Regions from separate parts of the Nonomuraea sp. NPDC049684 genome, predicted to be linked through region 2. Evidence: riboswitches for the same ligand, from Rfam matches in the RefSeq annotation. Region 2 holds a riboswitch; the other holds the start of a gene.
The links. Region 2 has a riboswitch for cyclic di-AMP ahead of ACIBST_RS15775 (hypothetical protein). Riboswitches for the same ligand answer to the same signal wherever they lie in the genome.

Region 1 (7,771 bases), 190 kb from region 2:
CGACCAGGGGGACGACGCTGAGCGCGAGCAGCCCGGCGGGTGCGATCCATCTCATGCCTGAGAGCGTGCCGCCCGCGCCCGCACCCGGTCATCGCGCGGACGGCCGGTCCTGATTCGCACCATCGGCGGGAGGGCGGTCGTACTTTCGGCCATCGAGCCGTCGCCTTTCGACCGTTGAGCGTCCGCGCAGGTCGCGCCCACACTGGCGGCACATCGGCGGCAGCACAAGGGAGAAAAGCGATGAAGGCGTACGTCCTGCGCTCGTTCGGCTCGCCCGACCAGCTCGTCCTGACCGACGTCGAGCGGCCCGTGCCGCGCGACGACGAGGTGCTGGTCCGGGTGCGGGCCACGTCCGTGCAGCCCTACGACTGGCACTACATGCGGGGAGAGCCGTACCTGGCCCGGGTCATGGGCGGCGGGGTCGGGCTGCGCCGGCCTCGCATCGCCGTCCTCGGGGCCGACGTGGCGGGGGAGGTGGAGGCGGCTGGGAAGGACGTCACGCTGTTCCGTCCCGGCGACGAGGTGTACGCGATGTCGCTCGGGGGCGGTTTCGGCGAGTACGTCTGCCTGCGGCAGGGCGAGGTGGCGGCCAAACCGGCGGGCCTGTCGTTCGAGCAGGCGGCGGCGGTGCCGATGGCGGCCAACACCGCGCTGATCGCGCTGCGCGACGAGGGACGCCTCCAGCCGGGCCAGAAAGTGCTGGTCAACGGCGCGTCCGGCGGCGTGGGCACGTTCGCCGTGCAGCTCGCCAAGGCGCTGGGGGCGCACGTCACGGGCGTGTGCAGCGGGCGGAACGCGGACCTGGTGCGCTCGCTCGGCGCGGACGACGTCATCGACCACACCAAGGAGGACTTCGCGGCGTCGGGGCGGCGCTTCGACCTGCTGCTCGACGTGGCGGGCGGACGCCGGCCGGCCGACTGCCGCCGCGTGCTGACCAGGAAGGGCACGTACGTGCTGGTCGGCGGGCCGGCCGGCCGCTGGGTGCAGCCGGCCGGCCACATGTTCGCCGCGCTCGCGTCGGGGCCCTTCGTCCCGCAGCGGATCGTCAGGGCGGACGTCGTCCGCTGCGGGAGCAACAGGGCGAACCTGCTGACGCTGACCGGGCTGATCGAGCGGGGCGCGGTCACCCCGGTCATCGACAGGACCTTCCCCTTCGGCGAGCTCCCGGCGGCCGTCCGCTACCAGGAGGAGGGGCACGCCCCGGGGAAGGTCGTCGTCACAGGGTCGCGGTGAGCATGGCGGGGGCGGGGGCCTTCTGGAGCTGCTTGTAGGCGGCCCAGCGCTTGACGCCCTTGGGGTCGGGGCGTACCGCGCCGACGAAGGCCTGCCTGCGCCATTGCGACAGGCGTTCCTCCTTCACCACGTCGCCGGTGTGGGGGGAGTGGACCATGTAGCCGGGCTTGGAGATCATGCCGACGTGGCCGAGGCCGCTGAAGAACACCAGGTCGCCTGGCTTGAGGTCCTTCCAGGAGATCTTCCTGGAGAAGGCGCCGTACTGCTCCGCGGCGGTTCTGGGGAGCTCGATGCCGGCGTCCTCGTAGGCCCGGAGCATGAGGCCCGAGCAGTCGTAGCCCCGTTCGCTGGCGCCGCCCCACACATACGGGGTGCCGCGCTTGTCCATGGCGTATTCGAGGGCGACCTTCCAGGCCGGTTTCGGCACGTGCCGTTGCTGGACCTGTTTCACCTGGGGGCCGGTGAGGGTGACGGAGGGGGTGGGGGCGGCCGCAGCGGCGGGAGCCGCGGGGGCGGCGGGAGCGACGGGAGCCGCGGGGGCGGCAGGCGCGAGACCTGCGGCGCCCGCTGCCACCGCCACAAGGATGGCGATGCTAGACAGGGGACTGTCCTTCCACGTGGCCGGCCGGGTTAGCTGACGGGCTCGGGCCTGGAAGTAGCCCTACGGCGGTGCTCCTCGGGGGGAGGCGCGGCCGATTCGCCCCGGGGGGAAAGGTGGGTCCCCGGCTCCACGCAGCGGCTGCGTGGATTAGGCTCGTCGGACTCTAACGAAACGGTCAAAAGGTCGCAATCCCCCCAAAACGGATTGTCCGGTTGTTGAGATGATGTGTTCGTCAGCCGAGACGAGCCGGTAAGGTACCGCCCATGGAGTCGCGTAACATCCGCCTGGCCGTCATCCCCGGGGATGGCATCGGCGCCGAGGTCGTAGCCGAAGGGCTCAAGGTCCTGGAGGCCGTGGGCACGAAGATCGAGCCCACCCACTACGACCTGGGCGCAGCCCGCTACCACCGCACCGGCGAGACGCTGCCCGACGCGGTGCTCGAAGAGCTGCGCGGCTACGACGCGATCCTGCTCGGCGCCGTGGGCGACCCCAGCGTGCCGCCCGGCATCCTGGAGCGCGACCTGCTGCTCAAGCTCCGGTTCGAGTTCGACCACTACGTCAACCTGCGGCCGGTCAAGCTGTTCCCCGGCGTCGAGACCGCGCTGGCCGGCGCCACCGCCGAGCACATCGACATGGTCGTCGTCCGCGAGGGCACCGAGGGCCTCTACGCGGGCACCGGCGGCGTCATGCGCCGCGGCACGCCGCACGAGATCGCCACCCAGGAGTCGCTGAACACCGCCCACGGCGTCGAGCGCGTCGTGCGGTACGCCTTCCAGAAGGCTCAGTCGCGGCCCCGCAAGAAGCTCACGCTCGTCCACAAGACGAACGTGCTCACCTTCGCCGGCGACCTCTGGCAGCGCACGGTCAACCGCGTGGCCGCGGAGTTCCCCGACGTCACCACCGACTACAGCCACATCGACGCGGCCTCGATGTTCTTCGTCACCCAGCCCGAGCGCTTCGACGTGATCGTCACCGACAACCTGTTCGGCGACATCATCACCGACCTCGGCGCCGCGATCGCCGGCGGCATCGGCCTGGCGGCCAGCGGCAACATCAACCCCGAGCGCACCTCGCCGAGCATGTTCGAGCCGGTGCACGGCAGCGCGCCCGACATCGCCGGTCAGGGCAAGGCCGACCCGACCGCCACCATCCTGTCCGTGGGCATGCTCCTCGACCACCTCGGCCTGCACGCCGAGGCCGCCAAGGTCGAGCAGGCCGTGGCCGCCGACATCGCCGAGCGGGTGAGCGGCCGCGCCGGCCGCTCGACCAGCGAGATCGGCGACGACATCGCCGCGCGAGTAGCCGGCTAGGACCGCCTAGCCCCGCACGCGCCTGGCGGTCCGAACGCGGACTGCCAGGCGCTTTTTCGCGTTCGCGGAAGGCGCCTCCCGGCGATCACCAGGGGCGTTCTCTCGCGATCATCGGATCGAACCACCCCAACTGCCTCTTGCTATCCCAAATCGCGAGACACTAGGAAGTACGAATACTGCTCGCGGGCAGTAGCTACCAGAATCAGCTTTCGAAGTCGCAGATTCGTAGAGAGAAGGACCGCCGTCATGACCATCGCTCAGAAGCTCAGCTTCGACGTGCAGCATTCCGACCACGCTCGCACCGCGGCCGAGCGGGAGCAGGTACTGGCGAACCCCGGGTTCGGGCAGGTCTTCACCGACCACATGATCTCGATCGACTACACCGACGGCCAGGGCTGGCACGACGCCAGGCTCATGCCGTACGGGCCGCTCTCGCTCGACCCCGCGACCTCGGTCTTCCACTATGCGCAGGAGCTGTTCGAGGGCCTGAAGGCGTACCGGCAGATCTCCGGCTCGATCGCGACCTTCCGCCCGTACGCGAACGCCGCCCGCTTCAACCGCTCGGCCGAGCGCATGGCGATGCCCGAACTGCCGGAGGAGGCGTTCGTGGAGTCGCTGGAGCTGCTGGTCTCGGCCGACAAGGAGTGGGTGCCGACCACCGAGGGCCACAGCCTCTACCTGCGCCCGTTCATGTTCGCCACGCAGGCCGGGCTCGGCGTCAACTACCCGTCGAAGACCTACAAGTACATGGTGATCGCCTCGCCGGCGGCCTCGTACTTCAGCGGCGGCATCAAGCCCGTCTCGGTCTGGCTGTCCACCGAGTACACGCGCGCCGCGCCCGGCGGCACCGGCTTCGCCAAGTGCGGCGGCAACTACGCCGCCGCCTTCGTCGCCCAGCGCCAGGCCGTCGACAACGGCTGCGACCAGGTCGTCTGGCTCGACGCCCACAAGCACGAGTACGTCGAGGAGATGGGCGGGATGAACCTGTTCTTCGTCTTCGGCAACAAGCTCGTCACCCCGGCGCTCACCGGCACCCTGCTGCCCGGCATCACCCGGGAGTCGATCCTGGAGATGGCCGGCGACCTCGGCCTGGAGACCGAGGAGCGGCTGATCTCGGTGGACGAGTGGGAGTCCGCCTGCGCCTCCGGCGAGCTGACCGAGGTGTTCGCGTGCGGCACCGCCGCCGTGGTCACGCCGGTGGGCTCGGTCAGGGGCGACGACCGCTCCTGGACCATCGCCGACGGCACCCCCGGCCCGGTGACGATGCGGGTGCGCGAGGAGCTCGTCGGCATCCAGTACGGCGCCCGTCCCGACACCCGCAACTGGATCCACAAGATCGGCTAGAGCCGCGCGGACGGCCGGCGTTCAGGCGCCGGCCTCCGTCAGGGCCGCGGTGTCGACGTGCAGGTTCCACGGGTCGGGCAGGAACACCGGCTCGCCCAGGGAGACGACGCTCTCGCTGCGGTAGCGCCGCCCGCCCGGCCCGCCGAACAGCGTCACCAGCCGCTGGAACGGGTCGATCACCAGGTAGAGCGGCACCCCGCCGCGCGCGTAACCGCCCGTCTTGACGAAGTGCACGTCGTAGGTCGTGGCCACCGAGACGACGTCCACGAGCAGGATCGTCGAGGCGCCGTGGACGGCGTGCTCCTCGTGCAGCCGCGGCCGGCGCGGGACCACGGCCAGGTCGGGCACGTAGAGATCGTGGCCGGGGCCCAGGTAGACGGTGATGTTCGGCCAGATCTCCCAGCCCCGGACCGCCGCCGCGGCGGCGAGCTGGAACAACGTCCGGGACAGGATCGTGTTGTGCTGCCAGGTGCCCGGCTCGTTCACCACGATCCGGCCCTGGACCGTCTCGATGCGGAACTCGGGGAACAGTTCGCGCACGGTGCGGTAGCGCTCTTCCAGGGGCCTGACCATGCCGCCGTCCTCATGCTTTCCCGGGGGGTTTCCAAAGGATCACTCAGAGTAACGGCGGCGGCGTCCCGCGATCTAGTGGTTCTTCCTGATCATCGTGATCCCGTCGGCGACCGGCAGCATGACCACGCTCACCCGCGGGTCCTCGATCACCAGGTCGTTGAACTCGCGGATCTGCACCGTCGTCGGCTCGGAGTGCGCCGGGTCGGCCACGTGCCCGCTGCGCAGCGTGTTGTCGGCCAGCAGCAGGCCGCCCGGCCGCAGCCGCTCGACCAGCAACTCGTAGTAACCGGGGTAGTTGCCCTTGTCGGCGTCGAGGAAGGCCAGGTCGATGCGCTCGTCGAAGGCGGCCAGCGTCTCCAGGGCGGGCCCGATCGTCAGCGAGACGCGGTCGCTCACGCCCGCCCGCTCCCAGTAGCGCCGGGCGATCGACGTAGCGCCGGGCGATCGACGTCCACTCCTCGCTCACGTCGAAGCAGTGCAGCCGCCCGCCGGACAATCCCCGCGCGATGCACACCGACGAGTAGCCGGTGAACGTGCCCACCTCGACCGCCACGGCCGGGGCCGCGAGCTGGGTCAGCATGGTCAGGAACCGGCCCTGGTCGGCGGAGATCTGCATCCTGGCGGCGTCGCCCGTCGCCTCGGCGGTCTCCCGTGCCAGCTCGTCGAGCAGGGGGTCGGGCGGGGTGGAGTGGTCGAGGATGTACCGGCCCACCGCGGGGTCGAGGAGGTTCGCCTTCATGAAGGTCATTCTCCCCTCACGGCGTTCTCCCATCGTCATCAGGTACCAATGAGGGAGCCGCGCCGGTCCTGTTCAGGGTGGCCGTCCGGAGAGTGGTTCTGTCGTTGGTAGGGTCTGCGCGATCGGTGAGCGGGAAGTGGGCGGATGATGAAGCGGTTGGTTGCGGTCGCGGTCGCGTGTGCGGCGCTGGTGATGCTGGGTGTGCTGGCCTTCTCGGAGCCGGGTGAGACGGCCGGGTCGGTACGCCTGACCAGGCAGCTCGACGGTTCGATGGTGCTGGCCGACAGGTCCAGCGACGCGCCCGTGCTCGACGTGTACGAAGACTTCGACTGCCCGATCTGCAAGGAGATGCACTCCAAGGTCGACGGCACGATCCAGAAGCTGGCCAGGGAGGGCAGGCTCAAGGTCGTCTTCCACCCCGTGACGATCTTCCAGGACGAGCCCATGCGCTCCAACTCCATCAGGGCCGCGGCCGCCGCCCGATGCGTGCCGGAGGAGAACTGGCTGGCCTTCAGGGACGAGCTCTACGCCATGCAGCCCGCCCCGCACGGCTCGGCCTCGGGCTTCACCGTGCAGGAGCTGGTGGCCGCCGCCAGGAAGGCCGGCGCCTCGGTGGACGAGTGCGTGACCTCGCAGTCGTACGCCAAGACCCACCTGGCGGAGACCTCGAAGATCCACATCCAGGGCACGCCGACCGTCCTGCTCGACGGGCAGCAGCTCGGCAACGAGGTGTTCGACCCGGCGGCGCTCGAACGCGCAGTCACCGGCGGCGCCGGCGTGCAAGTGTAAAGGTCGTGTCCACAACTTGAGACCGATGTGCCAGATGGTGAATCCCTGTGGCAGACTGACAGGCACCATGTTCTACGGTCTGCTCATTATCGGCAGGCGCGCTGGCTGACACAGGGACACCGCCAGCGCGCAGACCTCTCACGTCCGTGAGGGGTCTTTTTGTTTTCCAGAACACGGATCCGAAAGAAGAGACTTCATGGCCGACGACCGCTTCCACGTCTACGACACGACCCTGCGCGACGGCGCGCAGCAGGAAGGACTCAACCTCACCGTCGTCGACAAGCTCGCCATCGCACGGCAGCTGGACAGCCTGGGCGTCGGTTTCATCGAGGGGGGCTGGCCGGGCGCCAACCCCAAGGACACAGAGTTCTTCAGGCGCGCTCGAACAGAGCTCGACCTGAAGCACGCGCAGCTCGCCGCGTTCGGCGCGACCCGCCGGGCCGGTGTGAAGGCCGCCGACGACCCATTGGTAGCCGCATTGCGCGAATCCGGCGCGCCGGTCGTGACCCTTGTCGCCAAGAGCCACGACCGGCACGTGGAGCTGGCCCTCCGCACGACTCTCCAGGAGAACCTCGCGATGATCCGCGACACGGTTTCTCACCTTCGTGCGGAGGGACAGCGAGTCTTCCTCGACGCCGAGCACTTCTTCGACGGCTACACGTCCAACCCAGCCTACGCGCTCGAAGTGCTGCGGACCGCGGCCGAAGCCGGGGCCGACGTCATCGCCCTGTGCGACACGAACGGCGGCATGCTGCCCGACGAGCTGGCCGAGACCGTGCACGCGGCCGTCCAGACCGGGGCCCGCGTCGGCATCCACTGCCACGACGACACCGGCTGCGCCGTCGCCAACACCCTCGCCGCGGTCAAGGCGGGCGCCACGCACGTCCAGGGCTGCGCCAACGGCTACGGCGAGCGCTCGGGCAACGCCAACCTCTTCACCGTCGTCGCCAACCTCCAGCTCAAGCGCGGCTTCGACCTCGTGCCGCGGGAGGCGCTGGCCGACATGACCCGCATCGCCCACGCGATCACCGAGGTCACCAACGTCACCCCCAACTCGCACGCCCCCTACGTCGGCATGTCGGCCTTCGCCCACAAGGCCGGCCTGCACGCCAGCGCCATCAAGGTCGACCCCAACCTCTACCAGCACATCGACCCGGCCGCCGTGGGCAACGACATGCGCAT
Region 2 (7,771 bases):
GACCCTCGTGTCCGGCACCGCCGGGTTCGTGGCCTTCTACGCCGCGGGCCCCACGATCGTCCTCACGGTTCTGGCGGGACCCGGCGCCAACGTCGGGCTCCTCCGGCTGGAGGGCAGGAAGACGGCGGCCGCCGTGGCCGCCGTGGCACGCAAACACTGACCATCCCCACCGAAGCGGAGGAAAGCATGGCAGGCATGGACGTCTCCCTCAAAGAGATGATGAGCATCGACGGCACGATCGGCGCGGCGATCGTCGACCACGGCAGCGGCATGGCGCTCGGCACGCTCGGCGGCTCGAAGGAGCTGGACCTGCAGGTCGCGGCGGCGGGCAACACCGAGGTCATCAAGGCCAAACTGCGCACGATGGACTCGCTGGGCCTCAAGGACGGCATCGAGGACATCCTGATCACGCTGACCGCCCAGTACCACATCATCCGGCCGCTGACCGGCCGCAGCGGCAAGGGCCTGTTCCTGTACCTGGCCCTCGACCGCAACCGGGCCAACCTGGCCCTGGCCCGGCACATGCTCAAGGTCATCGAGGAGAAACTGGAGCTCTGAGCGCCGTCCCACGGTTCACGGCGGGTCGGGACGGCGGGGTCCGGCGGCGGGTCACGCGGCGGGGTCAGGTGGCGGGCTGCGGCCGCGCAGGCGCCGCCGAGCCGGTGTGGGCGGTGATCTCGGCGACGATCGCGGGCCAGAGGGCGCGGGGCAGGTCGTGGCCCATGCCCGGGTAGGTGACCAGGCGGGCGCCCGGGATGGCGGCGGCCGTGGCCCGCCCGCCGGCGAGCGGCACGAGCTGGTCGTCCTCGCCGTGGATGACCAGCGCGGGCACCGTCAGCCCGCCCAGCGCGGACGTGCGGTCGCCCGAGGCCATGATGGCGGCGAGCTGGCGGGCCGTGCCGGCCGGGTCGTGGCAGCGGTCGAAGGCGAGCCCGGCCAGCCTGGTGACGCGTTCGCGGTCCAGCTCCCAGCCGGGGGACCCGAGCACGGCCCAGGTCGTCAGCGCGCCGGCGACGACCCCCTCGCGGTCGGTCGCGGGCTTGGCGAAGAGCACCGCGGCGGCCGCCTCGGTCGGCGGGGCCGCCTGCGGGCTGGGCGTGGACATGATCGAGGTCAGGCTCAGCACCCGGGCGGGGTGCCGGATGGCCAGCGCCTGGGCGATCATCCCGCCCATCGAGGCGCCGACGACGTGCGCGGCGGGCAGGCCCAGGACGTCCATGAGCCCGGCGCTGTCGTCGGCCAGGTCGTCCAGCACGTACGGCGAGGGCGCGCCCCATGCGGGCACGCCCTCGTCGTGGAGATGGGTGGACAGGCCCGCGTCGCGGTTGTCGAACCTGACGACGTGGTGCCCCTGCTCGGCCAGGAGTTCGCAGAACTCGTCGTCCCAGTGGATGAGCTGGGCGCCGAGTCCCATGATGAGCAGGAGGGGCCTGCCCGCGGGTGAGCCGAAGCTCTCGTAGGCGATCTCGATGCCGTTGGCGGCTGCGCGCTGGATCACAGCGACCAGAATGTCATTCTGGTCGCGAGGCGTAAAGAGCGGTCTGTCCGCAGATCAGTCGTTGAGGAGCTTGCGCAGGCGCTCGCCGCCGAGCACCACGCCGCCGCCGGCCAGCACCAGCACGCCGGCCATCACGGTGCCGCCCATCGCGACGGTCTTCCCGACCTGGCCGCCGGCCGAACCGGCCGCGTCCTCGGCGTTGTCGGCGGGCTCGTCGGCCAGCACCTTGGGGGGCTCGGCGGGGTTGGCGTCGAACCTGCTCCACGCGCCGCTGGAGAAGGCCACGGGGTAGTTCTTCTTGCCCTTGCCGTCGCCCCACTTGGTGATGACGTAGTCGATCTTGATGTGGCCCCGGCCGCCGTTGCCGTCCACGCCGAGCGTGTCGGGGTTGAAGGTGCCGCCGGTCAGCTCGGCGAAGGTCTTGGCGTCGAGGTCGAGCATGACGCCACGGCTGGAGGGCTCGCCGGGGCCGCGGTCGCCCACGAAGAACGGCATCTTCTTGCCGTTGTAGGTCACGTAGCCCTCGGTCATGAGGGGCCAGCTCGGGCTGGCGGCCAGGCCCTTCTGCATGGGCTTGCCGCTGGCGGGGAGGCCGGTGTCGCCGGCCCGGCCGGAGGAGTCGTCCCAGAAGTAGGAGGCCTTCGTGGAACCCTTGAGCAGGATCTTCTGGTCGTCGCCGGTGTCGGCGTGGGCGCCGGTGGCGGAGATCGTCAGCGCGCCCATGGCGGACACGGACAACAGGGCGAGAGAGCGCAGGCCAAATCGAGACATGAAGCAGTGAAGTCCTTCGCGAGGGGACAGGGGGAACGCGCGTGACTACGGTGCGTAACCGGGCAGAGCGCCGAAGAGGTGGTTACGCGGCGCGTGGGGGAAGTCAGGGAAGAGACCGCTCAGCAGGCGGTCGTCACTACACTGTCCGGGGGTACGACGAGGTGGTACATGCGTGAAGTCCTCTCCATCTCGCCTACCGGGTTAGCTGACGGGTTCGGGCGTGGAGATGCCCTACCGGCACGTGGCCGGATTCACCCCAATGAGATGGGTCCCCGGTTCCCGACGAGTCGGGATTCGGCGCCAGCTGTCGCCCCTCTCCTGGTAGGGACTACGCCACCAGCTGGTAATTGGTTAAGACCGTACCCAGAGATTCGGACAAATACAAACGAATCGTCATGAACCGGGTAAAGATCTACCTATCGCGGTAAAGAGAAAGGGGGCACGGCATGCCGTACCCCCTGCTAAAACGGGCCTTTCAGCCGCCGCTCTTGCGCCTGAAGGATCTTTTACTCGCTGCCGGACCGTGCGCCCCGTGGATCTTCGACGGGTCGACGCCCCTGCCACCCGCGGCCGAGTCGGCCTGCTGCCCGCGCTTGCGTTCCAACGCCTCGCGGAACTTGCGCTTCATCTCGTCCTCGGGAGTCTCGCTGACTTCCGGCTCCGGTGTTTCCGCCATGAGGACCTCCTGGTTCTGGGGACATCCACAGCTTCGCACGACGTCGCTTACGACGCGAAACCGGCCTCCACTCTGCTTTCCGCCGCGGGCGCCTGCTCCAGCCGCCTGCCGGGCATCATGACCAGCGCGACCAGGGCGATCACCGCGCCCGCCACGCCCAGCGACGGGATGACCACGGCCGCCGCCGAGGCGTGCGCGGCCGCGAGCCCGTGGACCGGCGCGTCCGTGGTGATGACCGACGTGTACGCGGTGCCGGCCAGCGCCAGCGCCACCGAGCCGCCGATCTGCCGGAAGAAGGTGAGGTTGGCCGAGGCCGTGCCGATGTACCGCGGCGCGACGGCCTGCTGCACGGCCACGGTCAGCCCCGACAGCATCGGCCCCATGCCGAGCCCGAGCAGCGCCATCCACCCGGCCAGCAGCAGGCCGTCGGTGCGCACGGTGAGGTTCAGGCACAGCAGGCTGCCGGCCGCCAGCAGGAACGGCGCCCCGACCAGCCACGGCTTGTACGTGCGCGTCCTGGACATCAGCGTGCCCATGAGCGCGCTGCCCGCCACCATGGCCAGCGTCATCGGGTAGATCCTCAGCCCGGACTCGGTGGCGCTGACGCCCAGCGCCTGCTGGAAGTAGCGCGGCAGGAACACCACGCCGGCGTACATGCAGAAGGCGGTGACGAAGGAGGTCGCGTTGACCAGCGTGTACGTGCGGTCCCGGAACAGGTGCATCGGCATGACCGGGTTCGCCGCCCGCAGTTCGACCAGCACGAACGCGGCCAGCAGGACCAGCGCCAGCAGGATCGGCCCGGCCACGGGCGGGGACGTCCAGGCGTTGCCGTCCAGGCCCTTCTCGGTCAGGCCGAGCAGCAGGGCGCTGATGGCCACGCTGAACACGGCGATGCCCGCGTAGTCCGGCCGGCCTTCGCCGCCGGTGCCCGGACGGAACGGCAGCCGCAGCACCACGATCGCGATCAGCACGATCCCGAGCGGCACGTTCACGTAGAACGCCCACCGCCAGCTCGCGTGGTCGGTGAACAACCCGCCCAGGAAGGGCCCGGCCAGGTACGTCAAAGCCATCACGCCGCCGAGTGCGCCCTGCACGCGGGCGCCGTTGCGTCCGGGCGGGAACATCTCCATCACCAGGGCCAGCGACAGCGGCAGCAGCGCGCCCGCGCCCAGCCCCTGCACGGCGCGGAAGGCGATGAGCTGGGTCATGTCCTGGGCGAGCCCGCACAACGCCGATCCGACGACGAACACCGACATCCCGACGAGCAGCAGCGGCTTCCTGCCGTGCTGGTCGGAGAGCCGGCCGTACAGCGGCACGGTCACAGTGGAGGTGAGCAGATACGCCGTGACCACCCAGGTGTAGAGCCGGGTGCCGCCCAGTTCGCCGGTGATGCGGGGCAGCGCGGTGCCGACGATCGTCTGGTCGAGCATCGCCAGGAACATGCCGCCGAGCACCGCCAGCAGCACCAGGCCGTTCCCCTTGGCCTTCATGTCATTAGTCACAGGTGAAGATTGATATGTAAGCGCTGACATGTCAAGCCTTCGCTATGCTGGCGGACATGTCCCTGCGGATCGCGCTCCTCGGCCTGCTCGCCACCAAAGGCCCGGCCAGCGGCTACGACCTGGCCAAGAAGTTCGAGCACTCGCTCAACCACGTCTGGCAGGCGGGGCACACGCAGATCTATCCGGAGCTGGTCAAGATGGCCGCCGACGGCCTGGTGACCGTCGAGCACGAGGGCGCCAGGGGCCGCAAGATCTACGCCGTCACCGCCGAGGGCCGCGCGCTGGTCACCGAGTGGCTGGTCGGCCACGACCCGTCGGCGACCGTGCGCAGCGAGACCGCCCTCCAGGCGTTCCTGCTGGCCCTGCTCGACACCGAGCAGGCCGTCGCCGTCGTCGAGCGCATCAAGGGCCACTTCCAGGCCCGTCTCGCGGTGCTCGACTGCCAACCCGGTGGGCTGTTCGGCAGGTACGCGCTCTCCCTCGGCCTGCACCAGGCGCGCTCCGGCATCGAGTGGGCCGACGAGACCCTGGCCGCACTGCGGCGCGAAGGGTAAAACGGAACTCTGCGGTTCCTGGTGTTGCGTTGGAGAAGCGCCGGATATACACCCAGGCATGATGCTCAACCTCCCAGTACGGCGATGAGCCTCCTGGGTCGTGACCTGGCGATCGACCTCGGCGCGGCCGGCACGAGGATCTACGCCAAGGGCAGGGGCATCGTGCTGGACGAGCCGTCGGTCGTCCTGCGCGACAGGCAGACGGGCAAGGTCCTCGCCTTCGGCGCCGAGGCCGTGAACGGCGCGGACGGCCCCGCCGGCGCGGACGGCGAGGCGTACTGGCCGATCAGCGACGGCCTGCCCCAGGACGGCGAGCTCGCCCGGCGCATGATCAGGCACTTCCTGCGCAAGGTGCACCGGCACCCCTTCCCCCGGCCGCGCCTGGTGATGGCCGTGCCCGACGAGTTCACCCCGATCGAGCGGGTGGCGCTGCGCGACGCCGGCTTCGAGGCGGAGGCCCGCGGGATCCTGCTGGTCAAGCACGCCATCGCGGCCGCGCTCGGCGCGGGCCTGCCGGTGCGCGACGGCTCCGGGCACATGGTCGTCGACATCGGCCGGGACGCCGCCAGGGTCGCCGTGCTCTCCTGCGGGGCTGTGGTCGCCGCCGGAACCGTGCGCGGCGGCGGGAGCGCCGTGACCCGGGCCGTCGCCCGCCTGGTCGAGGACGAGCACGGCCTGCTGGCCGACGAGCGCGAGGCCGAGTCGGCCAAGCTGCGCGCGACGCGGGAGCCGACGGGGAACGTGCTGATCCGCGGCCGGGACGCCGGCACCGGCGAGGAGCGCGCGGTGGCGCTGCCCGCGGCGCGCGTCCGCGAGGCGGCCGTCCAGTCGGTCGAGCACATCGTGCGGGCCGCCGAGCACACCATGGAACGCTGCCCGCCCGAGCTGACCGCCGACCTGGGCGAGCGCGGCATGGTGCTGGTCGGCGGCGGCGCGCTGCTGCCCGGCCTGCGCCGGCGGCTGGAGGAGGGGCTGTCCATGCCGGTGCGGCGCGCGGAGCGGCCCGGCGACTCGGTGGCCCTGGGGCTCGGACGCTGCGTGGAGGACCTGGGGCTGATCGCCAAGCTGAGGCGCCGGTGAGCGACCTGTTCGACCTGGGGGTCTCCGTCGCCGACAAGACCGTCAGGACGATCGCCGTCTACGTGACGATCGCCGTGCTGCTCCGCATCGCCGGCAAGCGCGGCATCGCGCAGCTCAACAACTTCGACTTCGTGGTCATGCTGCTGATGAGCAACGTCGTGCAGAACGCGATCATCGGCCCGGACAACTCGCTGGTCGGCGGCCTGGTGGGCGTGGTGATCCTGGTGGCGGTCAACTCGGTCGTGGTGCGGCTGGCGGCGACCGTGCCCTCGGTCGGCAGGGTGTTCGAGGGCACGCCGGTCGTCCTGGCCCGCGACGGGCACTTCATCCCCTCGGCGCTGCGCCGGATGGGCGTCCGGCAGGCCGACCTCAACGTGATGCTCCAGCTCCGGGGGGCCGAGAGCGTCAGCGACACCGACCTGGTGCGCCTGGAGCCCGGCGGCTCGCTCCTGGTCCGCCTGCGCCCCGAGGAGGAGGAAGCCGAACGCGGCGACCTGGAGGACCTGTGCCGGCGCCTCGACCGCATAGAACGCAAGCTGGACGAGCTGAGAACCGGCCCCTCCTGAGAATGCGCGGCCGGACGGCATTTTGAAATCGGCCATTAATATTGCGTTAATCCCGCTGCGCGCGGAATTGATCTCCGATATCGTCCCAACGTGCGCCTGGCTGGTCGCTCGGTCGTGATGTCCGCGGTGCTGTTATGTGTCGCGGTCGCGGCAGCCTGTACCTCCGGCCGCCAGTCCTCCTTCGAGGAGGCGGCCAGGCAGCTCACCGCCGACACCGACACCCTGCTCACCAGCGCCGCGCTGCACGTGTCGCCGGCCGGCCGCTCCGACGAGACCGAAGACCGCTCGTGCGTGCCCGGCCAGGTGCGCCGGCTCGTCCGGGCCGAGGGCGAGGCCGCCGACGCCCCCGACGGCCTGCTGCACACCCTCCAGGACATGGGCTACGACCAGATCGTCGAGGATCTCGACCTGCGTGACGAGACCCCGGTCGTCTCCGTCGTGCGCAACCCCCGGACGAACCTGACGTTCGAGCTCACCGTGCTCGAGGGGCCGAACGTCAGGATCGTCGGCAGGACGACCTGCTACTCCCCCGCCCCCGAGGCCGCCCCACCCTCCTCCGAGCGCCTGTCTCAGGGCGCCGACAGCGCCTCCGTCGGCGACAGCCGGGAGGCGCGCACGGCCGGGTAGAGCCCCGCCACCGCGCCGATGAGCAGCGTGGCCGCCAGGCCCCCGACGGTCGCCCACGCGGGCACCACGGCCGGCCACCCGCGGGACAAGGCGTAGCCGGCGGTGACGCCGGCCCCCAGCAGGATCCCGCCCGCGCCGCCCAGCGCGGACAGCAGCAGCGACTCGGCGAGGAACTGGGTGCGGATCTGGCCGCGCGTCGCGCCGAGCGACCGGCGCAGGCCGATCTCCGCGCGGCGCTCCAGCACCGAGATGACCATCGTGTTGGCCACGCCGACGCCGCCCACGAGCAGCGCCACCGCCCCGACGCCGAGCAGCAGCCCGGCGAAGGCCTGGCTGGTCGCCTGCTTGGCGGCCAGCGCGTCGGACGGGCGGGAGACGTCCACCTCGTTGGGCGCCTCGGGGTTGGCCGTGCCGGCCAGGACCGACCGCACGTCCTCCAGCCGCGCCTCCTGCGAGCGGGTGTAGAGCGTGGTCGGATGCCCGTCGAAGTCCAGCCT

Region 1: linked by a shared signal. The riboswitch ahead of ACIBST_RS16750 (C40 family peptidase) and the one ahead of ACIBST_RS15775 (hypothetical protein) in region 2 are both predicted to bind cyclic di-AMP.

Annotation. Positions count from the first base shown of each region.
Region 1 covers NZ_JBITLO010000004.1:572,652-580,422, reverse strand. Annotated here, with positions in the region: gene ACIBST_RS16760 (DUF2306 domain-containing protein) at 1-55, opposite strand, end outside; gene ACIBST_RS16755 (NAD(P)-dependent alcohol dehydrogenase) at 241-1,233, shown strand; gene ACIBST_RS16750 (C40 family peptidase) at 1,217-1,807, opposite strand; cyclic di-AMP (ydaO/yuaA leader) riboswitch at 1,838-1,998, opposite strand; gene ACIBST_RS16745 (3-isopropylmalate dehydrogenase) at 2,098-3,144, shown strand; gene ACIBST_RS16740 (branched-chain amino acid aminotransferase) at 3,391-4,488, shown strand; gene ACIBST_RS16735 (Uma2 family endonuclease) at 4,510-5,061, opposite strand; partial or broken gene ACIBST_RS16730 (O-methyltransferase) at 5,134-5,800, opposite strand; gene ACIBST_RS16725 (DsbA family protein) at 5,945-6,589, shown strand; gene cimA (citramalate synthase) at 6,786-7,771, shown strand, end outside.
Region 2 covers NZ_JBITLO010000004.1:379,808-387,578, forward strand. Annotated here, with positions in the region: gene ACIBST_RS15760 (roadblock/LC7 domain-containing protein) at 1-160, shown strand, start outside; gene ACIBST_RS15765 (hypothetical protein) at 187-558, shown strand; gene ACIBST_RS15770 (alpha/beta fold hydrolase) at 623-1,498, opposite strand; gene ACIBST_RS15775 (hypothetical protein) at 1,553-2,269, opposite strand; cyclic di-AMP (ydaO/yuaA leader) riboswitch at 2,445-2,579, opposite strand; gene ACIBST_RS15780 (DUF5302 domain-containing protein) at 2,745-2,945, opposite strand; gene ACIBST_RS15785 (MDR family MFS transporter) at 2,993-4,447, opposite strand; gene ACIBST_RS15790 (PadR family transcriptional regulator) at 4,504-5,001, shown strand; gene ACIBST_RS15795 (rod shape-determining protein) at 5,086-6,081, shown strand; gene ACIBST_RS15800 (DUF421 domain-containing protein) at 6,078-6,647, shown strand; gene ACIBST_RS15805 (hypothetical protein) at 6,738-7,274, shown strand; gene ACIBST_RS15810 (ABC transporter permease) at 7,217-7,771, opposite strand, start outside.